Regions from separate parts of the Kitasatospora sp. NBC_01266 genome, predicted to be linked through region 1. Evidence: riboswitches for the same ligand, from Rfam matches in the RefSeq annotation. Region 1 holds a riboswitch; each other region holds the start of a gene.
What was found. Region 1 has a riboswitch for S-adenosylmethionine ahead of OG403_RS10655 (aminotransferase class V-fold PLP-dependent enzyme). Riboswitches for the same ligand answer to the same signal wherever they lie in the genome.
Positions count from the first base shown of each region.

Region 2: linked by a shared signal. The riboswitch ahead of thrC (threonine synthase) and the one ahead of OG403_RS10655 (aminotransferase class V-fold PLP-dependent enzyme) in region 1 are both predicted to bind S-adenosylmethionine.
Region 3: linked by a shared signal. The riboswitch ahead of OG403_RS06965 (amino acid ABC transporter permease) and the one ahead of OG403_RS10655 (aminotransferase class V-fold PLP-dependent enzyme) in region 1 are both predicted to bind S-adenosylmethionine.

Region 1 covers NZ_CP108458.1:2,538,212-2,545,134, forward strand. Annotated here, with positions in the region: gene OG403_RS10635 (NYN domain-containing protein) at 1-700, opposite strand, end outside; gene OG403_RS10640 (hypothetical protein) at 836-1,129, opposite strand; gene OG403_RS10645 (rhomboid family intramembrane serine protease) at 1,366-2,169, shown strand; gene OG403_RS10650 (Lrp/AsnC ligand binding domain-containing protein) at 2,166-2,447, shown strand; gene OG403_RS10655 (aminotransferase class V-fold PLP-dependent enzyme) at 2,463-3,821, opposite strand; SAM riboswitch class IV at 3,872-3,991, opposite strand; gene trpD (anthranilate phosphoribosyltransferase) at 4,106-5,179, opposite strand; gene OG403_RS10665 (hypothetical protein) at 5,324-5,749, opposite strand; gene ctaE (aa3-type cytochrome oxidase subunit III) at 6,215-6,835, shown strand.
Region 2 covers NZ_CP108458.1:4,747,555-4,754,477, reverse strand. Annotated here, with positions in the region: gene groL (chaperonin GroEL) at 1-801, opposite strand, end outside; gene OG403_RS20840 (cold-shock protein) at 1,118-1,321, opposite strand; gene OG403_RS20835 (ubiquitin-like small modifier protein 1) at 1,867-2,145, opposite strand; gene thrC (threonine synthase) at 2,182-3,462, opposite strand; SAM riboswitch class I at 3,480-3,611, opposite strand; gene OG403_RS20825 (glucosyl-3-phosphoglycerate synthase) at 3,764-4,774, shown strand; gene OG403_RS20820 (alpha,alpha-trehalose-phosphate synthase (UDP-forming)) at 4,997-6,445, shown strand; gene otsB (trehalose-phosphatase) at 6,421-6,923, opposite strand, start outside.
Region 3 covers NZ_CP108458.1:1,564,615-1,571,537, forward strand. Annotated here, with positions in the region: gene OG403_RS06950 (LLM class flavin-dependent oxidoreductase) at 1-869, opposite strand, end outside; gene OG403_RS06955 (NtaA/DmoA family FMN-dependent monooxygenase) at 866-2,242, opposite strand; gene OG403_RS06960 (LLM class flavin-dependent oxidoreductase) at 2,269-3,498, opposite strand; gene OG403_RS36680 (putative leader peptide) at 3,628-3,867, opposite strand; SAM riboswitch class IV at 4,044-4,152, shown strand; gene OG403_RS06965 (amino acid ABC transporter permease) at 4,462-5,556, shown strand; gene OG403_RS06970 (amino acid ABC transporter ATP-binding protein) at 5,553-6,362, shown strand; gene OG403_RS06975 (ABC transporter substrate-binding protein) at 6,433-6,923, shown strand, end outside.

The DNA of each region.
Region 1 (6,923 bases):
TCTCCAGCTCCTTGCGGGTGCCCTCGGCCTCCGCGCGCTGGCGCTCCAGGTCGGCCCGGGCCGCGAGGCGGGTGGCGGCCAGCTCCTCCTGGAGCTTCTCCACCAGCCGGGCCGCCTCGGCGGCGGCGTCCTCGGCACCGGCCCGCTCGGCCTGCTCGCCGGCCTCGGCGACCAGCCGGGTCCAGCCGCGGGTGCGCAGCAGGTAGGCGGCGGCGGCCACGTCCAGCGGCTCGGCCGCGCCCGGCACCTGGCCCGCCTCCAGCGCCTTCACCAGGTCGGGCTGGCCCAGCCGCAGCCGGTCCGCTATCCGCAGCCGGAAGACCGGCTCGGCCTCCAGCGCGGCGGCCAGCGCGGTGCCCGCGTACTTGGCCCGGCGGGCCGGGGTGAACTTGGCGTACGGGCGCAGTGAGGCCGGCAGATCGGTGAGCGGCAGGCCGCCGAGCGCGTCGGCGGCCAGGCCCACCACGCGCCGGCGCACGCCCTCGGGCAGCGGGCGGTCCAGCTGCTCGGCGGGCGGTTCCTGCTCCTCGCCCTGGTCCTCGCCCTGGTCCCCGGCCTCAAGCGCTTCGTCAGCCTTGCCGACCTCAACGGCCTCGCCGGACGGCTCCACGGCGCTGTCGGCGGACGTCGCGGACGCGGCCGGTTCGCCGGCAGCGGGCAGCGGCCCCTGCGGCTCAGCGGCCTGGCTGGCTGCGTCCATCGCGTCCTCGGCTCCGATCATGGTCTGCGCGGCTGCCCCGGCCCAGGCCCGGGGCGCCCCGACTCACCGCCCGGTGACTCTCACCGCTCGGTGCAATTGTCGCGTGCGCGGCGGCTGTTTTTCAGCAGCGCCTGCTCAGCCCGTCTGCTCGGCCCCGTGCTCGGCAGACTCCGCAGCGGGCTCGGCACCGGGCTCCTCGGCATCCGGGCGGGCCACCAGCTCGACCTGGTCGACCGCGTTGCACCAGCGGCAGCGGATCGACTCCAGCGTCTCGCTGAGCACCTCGGCCTCCTCGACCTTGGGGTCACCGGCCAGGTCCAGGTGCAGGTACTCGACCACGCGGGAGGACCGGGTCACGTCGAACCGGGTCAGGTTGCCACAGAGCGTGCAGCGCCAGCGGGTCTCGGCGGTGGGCACGGGGACGGGCATGAGCGTGGTCCTCTCGGCTGGTACCTGGTCCGGTCCGTGTGCCGGCCAGGTCTCAAGCCTAGGGCCTGACGCTGGGACGGCGGGCACCGGATACCGGTTCCCATCAGCCCTCCGGCCTGCTCGAACGCCTGCACGCACAACCCGTACGCGTGCCCGCACGCGCACTCGCCCGCCCGCTCACCCACTCGCCGTACACGACGGTGTCACGACCGCACCGGCGCGGAATGGATGCGCCCATGGCAGACCAGCGCCACGACGGACCGACCCCGCTCGTCAGCTACCTCCTGATCGCGCTCAACTGCCTGGTGTTCCTGGCCGGCCCGAGCGGGATCAACCCCGCCTACGGCTCGAGTGCGCCCGCGCGCGCCTGCGCCGCGCAGCACTACCAGCAGCGTTGGGGCGCGATCCCGGCCGAGCTGCTGAGCAACCGTCCGCTGACCGCCGCTCAGCTGGCCGGCCTCACTCCCCCGCTGCCCGGCTGCCCGCTGCTCGCCACCCCGCACAAGGTGCCCGCGCTCTCCGCGCTCAGCTCGCTCTTCGTGCACGGCGGCTGGCTGCACCTGCTGGGCAACATGCTCTTCCTCTATGTCTTCGGCGCGGGCGTCGAGGAGCGGCTGGGCCGGCTGCGCTTCCTCCTCTTCTATCTGGCCGTCGGCGTGCTGGCCAACTACGGCTACGCGGCCCTCGGCGGGCACGGCCCCGAGTCGCTGCGCCCGCTGGTCGGCGCCTCCGGGGCGATCTCCGGGGTGCTCGGCGGCTACCTGCGCCTCTATCCGCGGGCCCGGGTGACCACGCTGGTCCCGGCCCTGCTCTTCCTGCCACTGCGGCTGCCGGCCTGGCTGGTGCTCGGCCTCTGGTTCGCCGTCCAGTGGTGGTCGCTGCGCCAGGCCGGCGGCGGGGTCGCCTACCTGGCCCATGTGATCGGTTTCAGCGCCGGGTTCCTGGCGCTGTGGGTGGCGGCCCGACGTGCCGGATACGCTGGCCCCACCGTTCCCCAGCCTCCGGCCGGGGGGACCCCCATCCCAGGAGCCCAGCCGTGATCACCGCCATCGTGCTCATCAAGACCAGCGTCGACCAGATCCCCGAGATCGCCGAGGCCATCGCCGCGATCGAGGGCGTGAGCGAGGTCTACTCGGTGACCGGCGGGTACGACCTGGTCGCCATGGTGCGGGTGCGCCGCCACGACGACCTGGCCGAGGTGATCCCCGGCCGGCTCAACAAGGTGCCGGGGGTCGCCCACACCGAGACCCAGATCGCCTTCCGCACCTACTCGCAGCACGACCTGGAAGCCGCCTTCGCGCTCGGTCTGGACGGCTGACGAGCCGTCGGCCGGTCAGCGCCGGGTGTCGGCGACGCAGCGCCCGCCCTCGTTGCGGTAGTTCCACCGCGCGCCGTCGCTGACCAGCTCGCGCACCGCGCCCAGGAAGCGGTCGATGTGCTCCTCGGGCGTGCCCGCCCCGAAGCTGACCCGGATCGCGTTCAGGCTGCGCTCCCCCGGCAGCGAGGGCTCCGGCGCCCCGCACTCGGAAGGTCCTGCCTCTTCCCCCCCGAGCAGCGTGCGCACCAGCGGGTGCGCGCAGAACAGCCCGTCGCGCACCCCGATCCCGTACTCGGCCGAGAGCGCCGCCGAGAAGTGCGAGCTGTTCCAGCCCTCCACCACGAAGGAGAGCACGCCGACCCGGGCCGCCTCGGCACCGAACAGGCTGAGCACCTTGACCTGGGGGATCTCGGCCAGGCCCGCCGTCAGCCGGTCGATCAGGTACCGCTCGCGGGCCTCCAGCGCCTCGAAGCCGGCCTCGGTCAGCGCCCGGCAGGCCGCCGCGACGGCGTAGGCGCCGATCACGTTCGGCGAGCCGGCCTCGTGCCGGGCCGGTCCCTGGTGCCACTCGACGGCCACCGAGCCGTCCGCTTCCCGGGCCACGGTGCGCGAGGCACCGCCGCCGGCCAGGTAGGGCGCGGCGGCGTCCAGCCAGTCGCTGCGGCCGGCCAGCACGCCCGCGCCGAACGGGGCGTAGAGCTTGTGACCGGAGAAGGCGACCCAGTCCACGTCCAGCTCGCGCACCGAGACCCGGTGGTGCGGGGCCAGCTGCGCGGCGTCCAGCACCACCCGGGCGCCGTACCGGTGCGCGACCCGGGTCAGCTCGGCCACCGGCCACAGCTCACCGGTGACGTTGGAGGCGCCGGTGACGCAGAGCAGTCGCGGCCCCTCGGGGAACTGCGCGAGCGCCTCGGCCAGCGCGGCCACCGCCTGCTCGGGGGAGCGCGGCGCCCGCAGGTAACTGACCGGCAGCCCGGCCTGCGCCCAGGGCAGCAGCGAGGCGTGGTGCTCGGTCTCGAAGGCGAACACCCGGGTGCCCGCCGGCAGCGCGCCGGCCAGCAGGTTGAGCGAGTCGGTGGTGGCCCGGGTGAAGACCACCTGGTCGCCCTCCCGCAGCTCGAGGAAGTCGGCGACGGTGCGCCGGCTCTGCTCGAACAGGTCGGTGGAGAGCTGCGAGAGGTAGCCGGCACCGCGGTGCACGCTGCCGTAGTACGGCGCGTAGGCGGCCACCTCGTCCCAGACCCGCTGCAGGGCGGGGGCGCTGGCCGCGTAGTCGAGCGCGGCGTAGCCGACCTTCTCGCCGGAGACCAGCGGGACCTGGACGTCGGCACCGAGCACGGCGAGGGGGGCGCAGAGGTCAACGGAGGTGGACATACGGATGCACTCCTTCGGGGTCAGGACCCCGGGAGTGTGAAGACACCGGTGGTCCGCGCTTGCCGTGCGGACCTGTCGCCGCCTGGCCTGGTCTTCACCCAGGGCACCCCGCCACGGACGGAGGGTTGCCGGACAGCAAGCTGGGGCTTGTCGCGCTGTCACTCATGACCTGGCGAAGACTGTAGATCAGCGCCCGAACCGTGGTCAAACACCCTTCCAGCATGCGGACAGCGAAAGACCCGTGGGCGCCAACGGCCCACGGGTCCGGAACAGGTGACGGAGGATCAGCGCCCGGTGGCCTCGGCCCAGCGCTTGAGGGTGTCCTGTGCCTCGCCGGAGTCGATCGCGGCGGCGGTGCGCACCATCGCGGCGGCCAGCTGCTCGACCAGCGGGGCCTCGGTCAGCTCGAGCGCGACCAGCGCCGCCGCCGAGTTCAGCACCACCGCGTCGCGCACCGCGCCGCGCTCCCCGGCCAGCAGCCGCCGGGCCACGTCGGCGTTGTACTCGGCGTCCGCTCCGCGCAGCGCCTCGATGCCGACCAGCTCGATGCCGAGCTCGCGCGGGTCGAGCACGGTCTCGGTGACCGCGCCCTGCCGCACCAGCCAGACCCGCGAGGTGGTGCAGACGGTCAGCTCGTCCAGCCCGTCGTCACCGCGGAAGACCAGCGCGGTGGAGCCGCGCTCGGCCAGCACCCCGGCGATCAGGCCCGCCAGCCGGGTGTCGAAGCAGCCGACCGCGTGCGCGGTGACGTGGGCCGGGTTGGTCAGCGGCCCGAGGATGTTGAAGGCGGTGGCCACCCCGAGGTCGCGGCGGGCCGGGGCGGCGTGCCGCATCGCGGGGTGGAACTTGGCCGCGAAGCAGAAGGTGAGGCCGACCTCCTCGGCCACCTCGGCCACTCGGCGCGCGCTCAGGTCCAGCTTGATCCCGAGCCGCTCCAGCACGTCGGAGGAGCCGCTGGCCGAGGAGGCGGCCCGGTTGCCGTGCTTGACCACCTTGGCGCCGGCCGCCGCCGCGACGATGGCCGACATGGTGGAGATGTTGACGGTCTTGGCCCGGTCGCCGCCGGTGCCGACGATGTCCACCGCCGGCCCGGGGATGTGCAGCGGCTCGGCGTGCGCGTACATCGCCTCGACCAGCCCGGCGACCTCGGCCACCGTCTCGCCCTTGGCCCGCAGCGCCACCATGAATCCGGCCACCTGCACCGGGCTGGCCTCACCGCTCATGATCCGGTCCATCGCCCAGGCGGCGTCCGCCCGGGACAGGTCACCGCCGTCCAGCAGGGTGCTCAGCAGGTCGGGCCAGGTGCGGACCACCTGCGCGGGGTCCGCACCGCCGTTCGCAGGGTTCACATTCACCATGGCCTACTCCAGCTCGCATGCTCGTTACGGAGGGATGCGGCCAGCCTAGCGACCGGCGAAGGGCCGCCACGGCATCCGCGGCGGCCCTTCTCTCCTGCTGAGACGGCCGCCCCGCCCGGGGCGGCCCTCCGTCCAGCCCGGCTGTCAGCGTGCGAGGCTGCGCGCGCCGAGCCGGGCCCGCAGCAGCTTGGCCACCGCCTCGGCGAGCGCGACCGGGTCCACCGGCTGGGAGATCGCCGCGTCCGCCCGGCTCCAGGCGGCCAGCCAGCTGTCCTGCGGCCGGCCGATCAGCACCAGCACCGGCGGGCAGCCGTAGATCTCGTCCTTCACCTGCCGGGCCAGCCCCAGGCCGCCGGCCGGCACCGCCTCGCCGTCGAAGACGCAGAGGTCCACGCCGCCCTTCTCCAGCGCCCGGAGTACGGCCGGCACGGTGGCGCACTCCAGATAGTCGACCTCCGGCAGGTCGGCGGCCGGACGGCGGCCGAGCGCCGAGGTGACCTGCGCCCGGGTGTTGCGGTCATCGCTGTAGACGAGAACGGTGAGCGTCTCGTCACTCGTGTGCGTCGCCATCGACCTGCTCCCATGTGATCCAGACCACGTCCAGCACGGTGGATGCTACTCCCGATCAACCGCCGCGGAGGGCGACTGGCGCGATCTCTTCCGGATCGGCGCGACATCGACGGCGGTATCGACTCCGGGCGAGTCCGGCGTCAGCCCCGGTCCGAAGATCACCCCGGCAGCCACCGGGCCATCACCCGAGCGGGCGAGGACGCGTCACCCTCGGCGGTACAGTCCACTCGGACGGCCCAGAGCGCTACCGCACCCGCACTCCGTCCGCCGTCAGGACGCGCCGCGCGAACGGGTGGTCAGACCGGACGCGCCGTCAGAAAAGTCCGATCGGCGCGACGAAAGCCCTCGTCAGCGGACGCACGCCGGGTACGCACGGCCCGCCGCGCAGCCATCCGGGCATACCGCACGCACCGGACACTCCGAGGGAGACCCCCCGGCGTGAAGACGGAATAAGGGACCGACATAATGTCGGTCGTGGCGACAGCAACAGCAGTAGAAACCGGGCACGCACATGGATCGGTCAACCGACCGAACATGACCAGCGTCGGAACCATCGTCTGGCTGAGTTCCGAGCTGATGTTCTTCGCGGCCCTCTTCGCGATGTACTTCACGGCACGATCCGTGATGGGGCCAGGCTTCTGGGCGTCGAAGGCTCATGCCCTCAACGTTCCTTTTTCCTCCGGGAACACCACGATCCTGGTGCTCTCCTCGCTCACCTGTCAGCTCGGCGTCTTCGCCGCCGAGCGCGGTGACGTCAAGAAGCTCCGCACGTGGTTCTCGATCACCTTCGTGATGGGCGCGATCTTCATCGGCGGCCAGATCTACGAGTACACCAACCTGGTGAAGCACGACGGCATCTCGCTGTCGTCCGACCCTTACGGTTCGGTGTTCTACCTCACCACCGGCTTCCACGGGCTCCACGTGACGGGCGGTCTGATCGCCTTCCTGCTGGTGCTGGGGCGGACCTACGCAGCCAAGCGGTTCACGCATGAGCAGGCCACCGCGGCGATCGTCGTGTCGTACTACTGGCACTTCGTCGACGTGGTCTGGATCGGCCTCTTCGCGACCATCTACCTGATCAAGTAACCGATCAGGTCGCTGGCCGCCGGCCGGACCCGTATGCCCTCACCGGCGCCGGGTCCTTTGCCCGTGCCCACGCCAGGCCGATGCTCCG
Region 2 (6,923 bases), 2.2 Mb from region 1:
GCCACGGATCTTGTTGACCACCAGGGTCGACAGGGCCTCGCCCTCGACGTCCTCGGCGATGATGACGAGCGGCTTGCCGCTCTGCATGACCTTCTCCAGCAGCGGGAGCAGGTCCTTGACCGAGCCGATCTTGGAGTTGGCGATCAGGATGTAGGGGTCCTCGAAGGAGGCCTCCATCCGCTCCAGGTCGGTGGCGAAGTAGGCGGAGATGTAGCCCTTGTCGAAGCGCATGCCCTCGGTGAGCTCGAGCTCCAGGCCGAAGGTGTTGCTCTCCTCGACGGTGATGACACCTTCCTTGCCGACCTTGTCCATGGCCTCGGCGATGAGCTCGCCGATCTGGGTGTCAGCGGCGGAGATGGAGGCGGTGGAGGCGATCTGCTCCTTGGTCTCCACGTCCTTGGCCTGCGCCAGCAGCTGGTCCGAGACGGCCGCGACGGCCTTCTCGATACCGCGCTTCAGGGCCATCGGGTTGGCGCCGGCCGCGACGTTGCGCAGACCCTCGCGAACCAGGGCCTGGGCGAGCACGGTGGCGGTGGTGGTGCCGTCGCCAGCGACGTCGTCCGTCTTCTTGGCGACCTCCTTGACGAGCTCGGCACCGATCTTCTCGTACGGGTCCTCGAGCTCGATCTCCTTGGCGATGGAGACACCGTCGTTGGTGATCGTGGGGGCGCCCCACTTCTTCTCAAGGACGACGTTGCGGCCCTTGGGGCCCAGCGTCACCTTGACGGCATCGGCAAGCTGGTTCATGCCGCGCTCAAGGCCGCGGCGAGCTTCCTCGTCAAACGCGATGATCTTGGCCATCGGAAGTGGTCCTCCAGGACACGGTCGACTGCTCGGACCAGTGGTGCCCGCGACGGACGGCCCTGGTATGCGGGGGTCCTGTCCCCTACCGCTCCCGGGGGCCTCACCGACCCAGTCCGTTTGTCACTCTCACACTGTGAGTGCTAACGCCAATGATTAGCACTCCGGCATGGCGAGTGCAAGCTCCTTCGATGACCGGACGCCAACTCGCGGCGAACGAACGGCAGGCCCGCACCCGCCCCGCGGTGGGGATGGGTGCGGGCCTGCCGCTGAACCACCAGCTCGGTGAGAGCCGAGGCTCCGAGGTTCGGAAAGGTCAGACCGCCGCGCGGACCATGTCCGCCTGCGGGCCCTTCTGCCCCTGGGAGATCTCGAACTCAACCCGCTGGCCCTCTTCAAGGGTGCGGTAGCCGTCCATCTGGATCGCGCTGTAGTGGACGAACACGTCCGCACCACCGTCGACCGCGATGAAGCCGTAGCCCTTCTCCGCGTTGAACCACTTGACGGTGCCCTGAGCCATTCCGAACTCCCCTAGTGCTGTGCTGGCCCTTCACGCGCCCGCAGGTCACGAGCGCGGGTCTGGCGGAGATGCCCGAGGAAACCCCCCTGGGCGCACTCCTGCATGCCGCAGCGCCCCACCCCCGGAAGCCAGTTGGCGCCGACGGAGCAGGCGAATGCATCGACCGCGGCTGAATGTATCCGCATCGGAGCCCTGTGCAACAGGCCCACTGAACGCCAATTCGACGAGGCCGTGAAGGGATAGCAGGGGAGGAATGCGACAGAACTCGTCATTTCACCTGGGACATAGCGGACGAAACTCACGAATAGCCCAAAGAATTCTGACGCGGCGCCGACATGATTCGGTTGATACAGCGGCAGCTGGCGTCTCAGGACCCGGGACGCCCCGAGCCGCTCTCCAGCCGCGCACCAGAACCGGAGGCGGAAGTCGGGGACAGCCTATGCCCTCCCGGGGACCACCGCGGACACGGCTCGGGGCGCCGCGCCCCGCCGATGGCCGACGGGGCACGGCGCCCCGAGCGCCTGCCGAAGAGCCGTGACGGGCGGTCAGCAGCCGCCGGCCACCGCCGGGATGATCGACACGCCGGCGCCGTCGCCGACCGCGGTGGCCAGGCCCTCGGCGAATCGCACGTCGTCGTCGTTCACGTACACGTTGACGAAGCGGCGAAGCTTGCCGGCCTCGTCCAGGATCCGCTGGGCGATTCCGGGGTGGTTCTGCTCCAGGTCGGCGATGACCTCCTGCAGGGTGGCGCCCTCGGCGCTCACCTCGGACCTGCCGTCGGTGTAGGTACGCAGGATGGTCGGAATGCGGACGGTCGCGCTCATGGGGTTACTCCTCGCTCGCTGCGTGCTGGGGGTGGGTCAGGAGGCCAGGCCGGCGGCCCGGAAGGACTCCAGGGTCGGCCGGATGGTCGCGGTCAGCCCGGCGTCGGCGACCGCGTCCAGCGTCTTGAGCCCGTCCCCGGTGTTGATCGCGACGGTCTCCTTGGCCGGGTCCAGCAGGCCGTTCTCCACCAGCTTCCTGAGCACGCCGATGGTCACCCCGCCGGCGGTCTCGGCGAAGATCCCCTCGGTGCGGGCCAGCAGCCTGATCGCGGCCACCACCTCGGCGTCGGTGACGTCCTCGACCGCGCCGCCGGTGCGCCGGGCGATGTCCAGCACGTACGGGCCGTCGGCCGGGTTGCCGATCGCCAGCGACTTGGCGATGGTGTCCGGCTTGACCGGCTTGATCACGTCGCGGCCGGCCTTGAAGGCGGCGGCGACCGGGGAGCAGCCGGCCGCCTGGGCGCCGAAGATCTTGTACGGCCGGTCCTCGACCAGGCCGAGCTTGATCAGCTCCTGCAGCCCCTTGTCGATCTTGGTGAGCTGGGAGCCCGAGGCGATCGGGATGACGAGCTGCTCCGGCAGCCGCCAGCCGAGCTGCTCGCAGATCTCGTATGCCAGGGTTTTGGAGCCCTCGCCGTAGTACGGGCGCAGGTTGACGTTGACGAAGCCCCAGCCCTCGCCGGCCGGGTCACCGATCAGCTCGGAGCAGAACCGGTTCACGTCGTCGTAGTTGCCCTCGATGCCGACCAGCTCGCCGCCGTAGACACCGGCCATCACGACCTTGCCCTGCTCCAGGTCGTGCGGGATGAAGACGCAGGACTTGAACCCGGCGCGGGCCGCCGCGGCGCCCACCGCGCCGGCCAGGTTGCCGGTGGACGAGCAGGACAGGGTGGTGAAGTCGAAGGCGCGGGCGGCCTCGATGGCGCAGGCCACCACCCGGTCCTTGAAGGAGTGGGTGGGGTTGCCGGAGTCGTCCTTGACGTGCAGCTGGGCGGTGAAACCGAGCTCGCGGCCCAGGTTGTCCGCCTTCACCAGCGGGGTCCAGCCGGGGTTCAGGTTGGGCTTGCCGGCCACGTCGGCGGGCACCGGCAGCAGCGGGGCGTAGCGCCAGATCGAGGCCGGTCCCGCCTCGATCTGCTTGCGCAGCTGCTCGGCGTCGTAGCCGGCGAAGTCGTAGGCGATCTCCAGCGGGCCGAAGCACTCCAGGCAGGCGAAGCTGGGGCCGAGCGGGAAGCGGGTGCCGCACTCGCGACAGGACAGCGCGGCGGCGGGGCCGAGGTCGACGGTCGCGGAGGGTGCAGGGGTAGCGGTAGCCATGATGGCGGAGGCCTCTCTCCTCATCTTCCCCGTGGCGCGGTCGCGCCACAGGCCGGAATTGGCACCTGTCCCGCCGGCACCTGCGATGGCCGGGCGAGAAGGTTGCCGGGACGTCGACGGGCCGTTCCCTCAGTCCCTCTGGATGAGCTCTGTGAAGTTGTGGTCCTGCGTTGTACTGGTCTCGCGCTGCGACCGACCCCGACGTGCGAAGGTCTGACCGCAGTACGAAGACTGTAACCGAAGGCCGGACGCCTGACCCTGACCGTCCGCCACGCGAGACGAGAGTTACGAGGAGCGAGATTTGCCTGCCGAGCAGAGCCCCGCGCCACTGCCTGAGGTGGCCGACTGGCTGCGCCGCCGGTCCTGGCGGTCGGCCGACCGGTCGGCCGACCGGCTGCTGGCCGCCAAGCGCGCCGCGGGGCCGGCCGGGACGGTGAGCGTGGTGCTGCCCGCGCTGGACGAGGAGTCCACGGTGGGCGGGATCGTCGAGGTGATCCGGCGCGAGCTGATCGAGCGGCTGCCGCTGGTGGACGAGCTGGTGGTGGTCGACTCCGGCTCGGTGGACCGGACCGCCGAGGTGGCCGCGGCGGCCGGCGCCCGGGTGGTGCACCGCGACGAGATCCTGCCCCGGGTGCCCCCGGTGCCCGGCAAGGGCGAGGTGCTCTGGCGCTCGCTGCTGGTCACCAGCGGCGCGATCGTCTGCTTCATCGACGCCGACCTGCGCGAGTTCGACCCGGCCTTCGTCTCCGGCATCATCGGCCCGCTGCTCACCGACCCGGACCTGCAGCTGGTCAAGGCGATGTACGACCGGCCGCTGGAGACCGGGGGCGCGGTGGTACCGGCCGGCGGCGGGCGGGTCACCGAACTGGTCGCCCGGCCGCTGCTCAACCTGCACTGGCCCCAGCTGGCCGGCTTCGTCCAGCCGCTCGGCGGTGAGTACGCGGCCCGCCGCTCACTGCTGGAGCAGCTGCACTTCCCGACCGGCTACGGGGTGGAACTCGGCCTGCTGGTGGACGCGCTGGAACTGGTCGGCCTGGACGCGCTGGCCCAGGTGGACGTCGGGGTGCGCCACCACCGCCACCAGGACAGCCAGGCGCTGGGCCGGATGGCCGCCACCATCTACCGCACCGCGCTGGAGCGGCTGGACCGCACCCACCGCCTGAAGGCCGCCGAGGGCCTGGCCCGCCCGGTGCTGACCCAGTTCACCCGGGACGCCCTGACTCGCGAGTTCACCGCGCACAGCCATGAGGTGGCCGCCCTTGAGCGGCCCCCCATGATCGAACGGCCGGAGTACCCGGCCGGATCTTCATGACCGCTGTCCGGGTTTGGCGTCCGCCGCCTCCGGCAAGGTTGAAGACGTGACTCCGCCACCCCGAAGGTCGAGGCGGCTTCTCCCCCGGCCCCGAGGAGCCTCATGACGGCCAAGCCCTGACCGCTGCTCCGAGAGCGGGGAGCCAGAGTACTACACAGCGCTGTCGGTGTGTCAGCAGAAAGTCACCATCTCGTCTGCCGACGGCTTCCGACAAGGAGAGACATGGCCGATCACACGCGCGCCCGCGTCCTGGTGGCATCCAACCGGGGCCCGGTCTCCTTCAGCAGCGCCCCGGACGGGTCGCTGACCCTCAAGCGCGGCGGCGGCGGGCTGGTCTCCGGGCTCTCCGCGATCGAGGACCCGAACACCGTCTGGGTCTGCGCCGCGCTCGGCGAGGCCGACCGCGAGGCGGCCCGGCGCTCGCCGCAGGGGCGGCTGGACCAGGGCGGCTTCGACGTCGGCGGACAGGCCGTCCGGATGCTGGACATCGACCCGGAGGTCTTCGACCGCGCGTACAACGGGGTGGCCAACTCCACCCTCTGGTTCCTGCACCACCTGCTCTACGACACCCCGACCGCGCCGGTCTTCGACGCCACCGCCGCCGAGCAGTGGAGCGCCTTCGAGGCCTACAACCGGGCCTTCGCCGAGGCGCTGGCCGCCGAGGCGGCACCGGGCGCGGCGGTGCTGGTGCAGGACTACCACCTGACCCTGGCGCCGGCGCTGCTCCGCGAGCTGCGGCCGGACCTGCGGATCGGCTACTTCCTGCACATCCCGTGGGCCCCGGTGGACTACTTCGGGCTGCTGCCGGACGCGCTGGCCGCCGCCGTGCTGACCGGTGTGCTCGGCGCCGACCGGGCCGGCTTCCACACCCGGCGCTGGGCCGAGGCCTTCGCCGACTGCTGCGAGCGGGTGCTGGACGCGAAGGTCGACCGGGCCGAGCTCTCGGTCAGCTACCAGGGCCGCACCACCCGGCTCGGCGTGCACGCGCTGGGCGCCGATGCCGACTTCCTGCGCGAGCGGGCGCACCGGGCGGACGTCGAGGAGCGGTTGGCCACGTTGCGCGAGGCGGTGGGCGGCTGCCGGACCATCGTCCGGGTGGACCGCACCGAGCTGAGCAAGAACATCGTGCGCGGCCTGCTGGCCTACCGGCACCTGCTGCGCAGCCGCCCCGAGTGGCGCGGGCGGGTGGTGCACATCGCCTTCGCCTACCCCTCCCGGCAGGACCTGGCCGAGTACCGCGCGTACACCGCGGCCGTGCGGCGGATCAGCCAGGAGATCACCGAGGAGTTCGCCACCGACTCCTGGCAGCCGCTGATACTCCAGGTCGAGGACGACTTCGCCCGCTCACTGGCCGCCTACCGGCTGGCCGACGTGGCGCTGGTCAACCCGATCAGGGACGGCATGAACCTGGTCGCCAAGGAGGTCCCGGTGGTCTCCGACGCGGGCTGCGCGCTGGTCCTCTCCCGCGAGGCGGGCGCCTACCCGGAGCTGGCCGAGGACGCGCTCGGCATCAACCCGTACGACGTGGTGGGCACCGCCGAGGCGCTGCACCGGGCGCTGACCATGCCGGCGGCAGAGCGGCGCGAGCGCACCGAGCGGCTGGCCACGGCCGCCACCGCGCTCTCCCCGCAGCAGTGGTTCCTGGCTCAGCTGGCGGAGCTGAGCGCCTGACCGAGCAGCTCCAGCAGCTCGACCACCCCGGCCGGGCCCGGCACCACCAGGTCCGCCCGCTCGGCGATCTCGCGCACCGGCGGCTCGCCGGTCACCGGGCCGCTGGCCACCAGCAGTCCGGGCAGCGCCTCGGCCCGCAGCTTCTCCACCGCCGCGTAGGCGGCCAGATCGCCCAGGTCGTCCCCGGCGTACAGGACCGACCGGGCGCCGCGCTCGCGCAGCAGGCCGGTCAGCGCCGCCCCCTTGTCCACGCCGGGCGGGCGCAGCTCCAGCACGAAGCGGCCCGGCTCGACGGCCAGGCCGTGGCCGGCGGCCAGCTCGGCCAGCGGGGCGCGCAGCAGCTCCAGAGCGGCCTGCGGGTCGGCGGCCTGGCGGGTGTGGACGGCGATCGAGCGCTCCTTGTCCTCGATCCGGCTGCCCTCGGGAGCCGGCAGCGCGGCCAGCAGGGCCGGGAGTTCGGCGCGGACGGCGACCACCC
Region 3 (6,923 bases), 970 kb from region 1:
TGCTGCGGGCTGCCGATCAGCGCGGAGCTGCGCTCGACGAAGTCCTCCAGGCTGGTGAAGACCGGTTCCAGTCCGAGGCTCTTCTGGAAGGCCAACTGGCCTTCGAAGACCGGTCGGTAGACCTTCAGGGCGTCCTGCGAGGTGGGTGCGGCGTAGTAGCCGGCGGTGCCGGCGCCGACCGTCGCCAACGCCGGGTCGTGGCCGTAGTGCTCCCAGCGCTCCCGGTAGTGGCGGACGAGTTCGGCGTACGGCTCTATCGGATGGGTGACGTTGGCGGAGAAGACCGGGTCGCCGTAGCGGGCGGCGAGGTCGACCGATTCGCGGCTGGTCGCGCTGCCGTGCCAGACCCGGATCGGCTGCTGCAGCGGCCGGGGCCAGACCTCGGCCTCGGCCAACTCCGGTCGGAAGCGCGCCGGGTAGGTCACCTTGTCCTGCCGCCAGATGCGGCGGAACAGCTCGTAGGACTCGGCGTTGCGCTCCCACTGGTCCTCGGGGGTGACCTGGAAGAGCTCGCGCTGGGCCGCGCCGTTGCCCTTGCCGATGATCAGTTCGAGTCTGCCCCCGGAGAGGTGGTCCAGGGTCGCGTAGTCCTCGTAGGCGCGCACCGGGTCGAGCAGGCTCAGTGTCGTCACCGCCGTGAACAGCCGGATCCGCCTGGTGAGGGCGGCGAGGTGGCTGAGCACCACCGGCGGCGAGGAGGAGATGAACGGCCGCTCGTGGCGCTCGCCGACGCCGAAGCCGTCGAAGCCCAACTCCTCGGCGAGCAGCGCGTTGTCGATCACCTCGCGGAAGCGGTCCTGGGTCGACTTCCGCGCGCCGGTCACCCGGTCCGGCGCGTGCACGATCAGGGTGATGGCCAGGAACTTCACGAGGCCACCCGCTCGCTCGCCGCGTCGGCGTCGGGGTGGGCCAGGCCGAGGTGGTCGCGCAGGGTGCTGCCCTGGTACTCGGTGCGGAAGACGCCGCGCTCCTGGAGCAGCGGGACCACGGTGTCGGCGAAGGCGTCCAACCCGCCGGGGGTGAGGTGCGGGACGAGGATGAATCCGTCACTGGCGTCGGCCTGGACGAAGGAGTTGATGGTCTGCGCCACGGTGGCCGGGGAGCCGACGAAGGACTGGCGGTTGCCGGTCTCGATGACCAGCTCGCGGATCGACCACTTGTTGGCGGCGGCGAGTTCCCGCCACTGCCGGGCGGTGGCCAGCGGGTCGCGGTACATCCGCACCTGGGCGCGGCCCTGGGCGATCGCGTGCTCGCCGGGGTCCGGATCGATCTCGGGCAGCGGGCCGTCCGGGTCGTAGCCGGACAGGTCGCGGTTCCAGACGAACTCCAGGTGCTTGAGCGCGGTGGCGCCGCTGACCTGCTGACGGCGCACCTCGCGGGCCAACTCCTGTGCCTGGGCGTCGGTGTCACCGAGCACGAAGGTCGCGGCGGGCAGGATCAGCAGCTGGTCGCGGGTGCGGCCGTGCCGGGCCAGCCGGCCCTTGACGTCCGTGTAGAACGCGCGCCCCTCCTCGAAGGTGCTGTAGCGGCTGAAGATCGCGTCCGCGCTCGACGCGGCGAACTCGCGCCCCTCCTCCGAGTCGCCGGCCTGGAAGATCACCGGGCGGCCCTGCGGGCTGCGCGGGACGTTGAACTGTCCCTGGATGTCGAAGTGCTGCCCCCGGTGGACGAACGCACCGGCCCGCGCCTCCCGCAGGAAGCTGCCGGACTGCTGGTCGGCGGCGATCTCGTTCCCCTGCCAGGAGTCGAACAACTCGGTGGCGGTGCTCAGGAACTCCTTCGCCCGCGAGTAGCGCTCGTGCTGCGGCAGGAAGCCGCCGCGGCGGAAGTTCTCGCCGGTGAAGGCGTCCCACGAGGTGACCACGTTCCAGGCGGCCCGGCCGCCCGACAGATGGTCGAGGCTGGCGAACTGGCGGGCCACCTCGTAGGGCTCGTTGAAGGTCGAGTTGATCGTGCCGGCCAGGCCCAGGCGTTCGGTGACGGCGGCCAGCGCGGCCAGCACGGTGAAGGTGTCGGGTCGCCCGACGACGTCCAAGTCGTAGATCTCTCCGCCCTGTTCGCGCAGCCGCAGCCCCTCGGCGAGAAAGAGGAAGTCGAACTTGGCTCGTTCGGCGGTCTGCGCGAAGTGCCGGAACGAGCTGAACTCGACGTGGCTGCCCGCCTCCGGGTCGCTCCAGACGGTGGTGTTGTTGACGCCCGGGAAGTGGGCGGCGAGGTGGATCTGCTTGACAGGCTTGCTCATGGTCCTGACGTCCTTCTGACCTGGAATCAGACAGCGGCGGTGGCATAGCGGTTGGCCGGGCGAGGCAGGCCGAGCAGCCCGCGCAGGGTGTTCGCCCGGTACGCGGTGCGGAAGGCATCGCGGCGCTGGAGTTCGGGCACCAGGTGGCGGGTGATCTGCTCCAGGTCGTGCGGCAGCACGGCGGGCCGCAGCCGGAATCCGGTGAGCCCGGCCTGCTGCAACTCCTGTAGCAGATCGGCGAGTTGCTCGGGCGTGCCAGTGAAGACCGGCGCGTCGCCGGTGAATTCGCCACCGGCGCTCTGGTCCAGGCGGGCCCGGCGCTCGGCGGCGGCGCCGGGGTCACTGTCGAGGAAGACGGTGAGGTCGCCGAAGACGTGCACCGTCTCCTCGGCCCGGCCGGCCGCGGCCTGCTCGCCACGGATCTCGGCCACGATCGACCGGGCGTGCCCGGTGTCGCGCGGGGTGACGAATCCCAGGTCGGCCGAGCGGGCCACCAGCCGGTACGGCACGGTGGCGTGCGCCAGCGCGGCGACAACGGGCTGGCCCTGCGGCGGGCGTGGCGTGATGGACGGCCCCCGGACGCTGAACCTGCTGCCCTCGAAGTCGATGTAGTGCAGCTTGCGGCGGTCGATGAAGCGCCCGCTCCCGGCGTCGCGGATCTCCGCGTCGTCCTCCCAGCTGTCCCACAGCCGCCGCAGCACCTCGACCCAGTCGCCGGCCTCGTCGAAGAGCTCCGCGAGCAGCGCCTGCCCGGCCGGCGAGGCCAACTCCTCGATCCGCAGCGGCGGCACCGTGCGGCGGCCGAAGTGCGCGGCCTCGTCGGAGCGGCCGGACACCTGCACCCGGACCCCGGCCCGCCCACCGCTCACGTAGTCGAGGGTCGCGATCGCCTTCGAGAGGTGGAACGGTTCGGTGTGGGTGACCACCGCGGTCGGCACCAGCCCGATGTGCCGGGTCAGCGGCGCCACCCGGGCGGCGATCAGTACCGCGTCCAGCCGCCCCCGCACCTGGTCGGTCCGCCCGTCCGGGCCGGTGTACCGGGAGGACTGCAGGCTCAGCGAGTCCTCGATGGTCACGAAGTCCAGCAGGCCCCGCTCGGCTTCGGCGACCAGCTCGGACCAGTACCGCGCGGTGAGCAGCTCACCGGGCCGGGCACCCGGCTCCCGCCAGGCCGCGGGATGCCAGCCGGCGCCGTCGAGGGCAACGGCCAGGTGGATAGGTGGAGTTGACGGTCCGGGCTGGGCTGGTCCAGGCATGGGCGAACTGCTCCCTGTGGGCATGCCGACATCACGTCCACGTCCACGCCCGTACGGCGGCCGGGCTGGCGGGTCGGCAGGTCGGCGAAAAGGAGGAAAGCGGGGAAAGGATGCGAAAGCGACTAGCGACTAAGCGGCGATGCGCTGGTACGCCGGACAGAGGGCGGCGGCGACGCGCTGCAGATCGATGTGGCGCCGCGAGTACGTGGTGGCGACGCGGCACCGGGCCTTGGCGACGACCGCGGTGGCAGGCTCAGCGGCTTCCCGCACCCTCGCCACCTCCATCCCGGTCGGCTCTCGGCCGTTCACGTTCGCGCGTGCCGGGACTTGACGCCGACACTCACAACCTGACTGCAAGCTACCCGGCATCCCGGTCGGACACAATCCTCTTCGGGAGAACACGGATCATGACCGGCCGTGTTCCCCCGGGTGCGGGCACGACCGGGCCGACCGGCCGACACCGCCCCGCCCGCGCCGCCGTCTCACCCTGCGGCCGGGCAACGTTGACGCACATCCCGACCAGGGCCTACTGTCCGGCGCAGAACGGTCATGAGCGTCAGCGACAAGCCCTGGCTTGCTGACCGGCAACCCTCGCGTCGCGGTGGGGTGCCCCAGGTGACGACCGGGCCGAGACGATTTCGGTAAGCGCGAGGCCCTGCGGGGCGGATGGCGATGGTGGCGGCGATGTACGCAGGTTCGGGGACGGCGGCCGGCCGGCGTCATCGCCGTGCCGCCGCCTACCTGAGCCGTCACATCGACCTGCTCCGCGTCAGCAGCGCACTCTGTACGGCCACCCGCAGCGCCCGTTGTCCGCGCTGACGACTTCCTGACGCCCGCCCCGCGCGGCGCTCCCCTCCCGTCCGTCCCACCCGGTGCGATGTGCTGTGCCACGCCCGGGTGTCCTCGCTCCGCCGGGCCGCGACCACGCGGCGGGTGGAGTGCGGGAACTCGCTGGAGTCCTCGATGAGTGAATCCCTTGTCCCTGCCGTGCCGTTGGGCGCGGCACCGCCATCCGAGGCGGTCCCTCCCCCGCCGCCGACCAGCACGCCCGCCCAACCCGCCGAGCCCGCCGAGCCCGCCGAGCCCATCGAGCCCACCGACACGGCGCCGCCGCGCCCGCGGTCCGCCGTGGGGGTGCCCCCGGCCGCAGGCCGGGGGCGGGTCATCCCGCTGCGGCATCCCGGCCGGTGGATCGGCACCGCGGCGATCCTGGTGCTGCTCGCCCAGCTCGGGCACGGGCTGGTCACCAACCGGTTCTACCAGTGGGACCGGTTCCAGTACTGGTTCGCCCGCCCGGTGATCACCCACGGCCTGTTCGTCACGCTGCAGGTGACGGCCTACAGCGCCGTCCTCGGACTGCTGGGCGGCATCCTGCTCGCCCTGGCCCGGCAGTCCAGCAACCCGGTCCTGCGGTCGGCCAGTTGGGTCTACATCTGGCTGTTCCGCTCGGTGCCGCTGATCGTGGTGCTGCTGTTCCTCTACAACTTCAGTGCGCTGTACCACAGTTTGAGCATCGGAGTGCCGTTCGGACCCGCCTTCGCGCACTTCGACGAGTCGAAGCTGGCCACCGACCTCGTGGTGGCGGTTGTCGGGCTGAGCCTGAACGAGGCCGCGTACGCCGCGGAAGTGGTGCGGGCCGGCCTGCTCTCCGTCGACCAGGGCCAGCACGAGGCGGCAGCCGCACTCGGACTGCCCAGGCGCTACCAGTTCGCCCGGATCGTCTTCCCCCAGGCCCTGCGGGCCATCATCCCCTCCTACGTCAACCAGCTGATCGGCCTGGTGAAGAGCACCTCGCTGGTCTTCTACGTCTCGCTGCTCGACCTGTTCGGCTCCGTGCAGAGCCTGGGCAGCACCTACCCCGGCGACATCGTGCCGCCGCTGCTGGTCGCCACCGTCTGGTACGTGATCCTCACCAGCGTGGTCTCGGTCGCCCAGTTCTACGTGGAGCGCCACTACGCACGCGGAGCGCTGCGCGCTCTTCCACCAACCCCGTTGCAGCGGCTGCGTGTCGGCCTGCGAACCGTGCGGGCGCGCCTGCGACAGGAGACGGCGGTATGAGCACCCTGACCCCGAGGACCCCGAGGATCCCGGTCGACGCAGCCGCCCCGGCCGCCGTCGCGGTCCATGACGTGCACAAGTGGTACGGCACCCACCGGGTGCTCGACGGCGTGGACCTGACGGTCCCGGCCGGTCAGGTCACCGCGATCCTGGGGCCGTCCGGCTCGGGCAAGTCGACCCTGCTGCGCGTGATCAACCACCTGGAGAAGCCCGACATCGGCCACGTCAGCGTCAACGGCGAGCTGATCGGCGTACGTCGGCACGGCGAACGGCTGAAGGAGCTGAGCGAGCGGGCGATCCTCACCCAACGCGGCCGGATCGGCTTCGTCTTCCAGAACTTCAACCTCTTCCCGCACCTGACCGTGCTGGACAACGTGGCCGCCGCTCCGGTGGCCACCGGAGCGCTGCGCAAGCCCCAGGCCCAGGAGCTGGCACGCACCCTGCTGGGCCGGGTGGGGCTGGCCGACCGGACCGGCGCCTATCCGCGCCAGCTGTCCGGCGGGCAGCAGCAGCGGGTGGCGATCGCGCGGGCGCTGGCGCTGCGACCGGGGGTGATCCTCTTCGACGAACCCACCTCCGCGCTGGACCCGGAGCTGGTCGGCGAGGTGCTGGCCGTCATCAAGGACCTGGCCACCAGCGGCGCCACCCTGATCATCGTCACCCACGAGATCGGCTTCGCCCGCGAGGTCGCCGACCACATCGTCTTCCTCGACGGCGGCCGGATCCTCGAACAGGGCCCGCCCGCCGAGGTATTGGACAACCCGCGGCAGCCGCGGACCAGGGAGTTCCTGAGCAGGGTGCTCTGACCCGCGGACCGCCCCTCCCCACCTGCCCATCTGCCCGCCCGGCAGCCACCCCGAACGATCAAGGACAACCATGCCCAGCTCCAGCCTCCGCAGCAGACTCCTGCGCGGCCTCGCCGCCGGCACCGCGGTCACCACCCTCAGCGTCAGCCTCGCCGCCTGCGGGAGCGACGCCGGCTCGACCACCGCGTCCACCGACCAGGCCGCAGCCGGTGTGGTCACGGTGGGCGCCCTGTCCAACGGGGCCGCGAAGCAGGCCGATCTCAAGGTGTCCGAGGTGGCCGCCATCCGGGCCGAGCTGCCGAAACCGCTGATCAGCAGCGGAAAGCTGGCCATCGGGGTCGGCGCGCTGCCCGCCGGGTTCCCACCGCTGGCGTACGTCGGCAGCGACCAGCAGACCCTCACCGGCGCCGAGCCCGACCTCGGCCGCCTGGTGGCGGCGGTCCTCGGCCTCAAGCCGGTGGTCTCCAACGCCACCTGGGAGAACCTGTTCGTGGGCATCGACAGCGGCCGGACCGATGTCGGCTTCTCCAACATCACCGACACCGAAGACCGCAAGAAGAA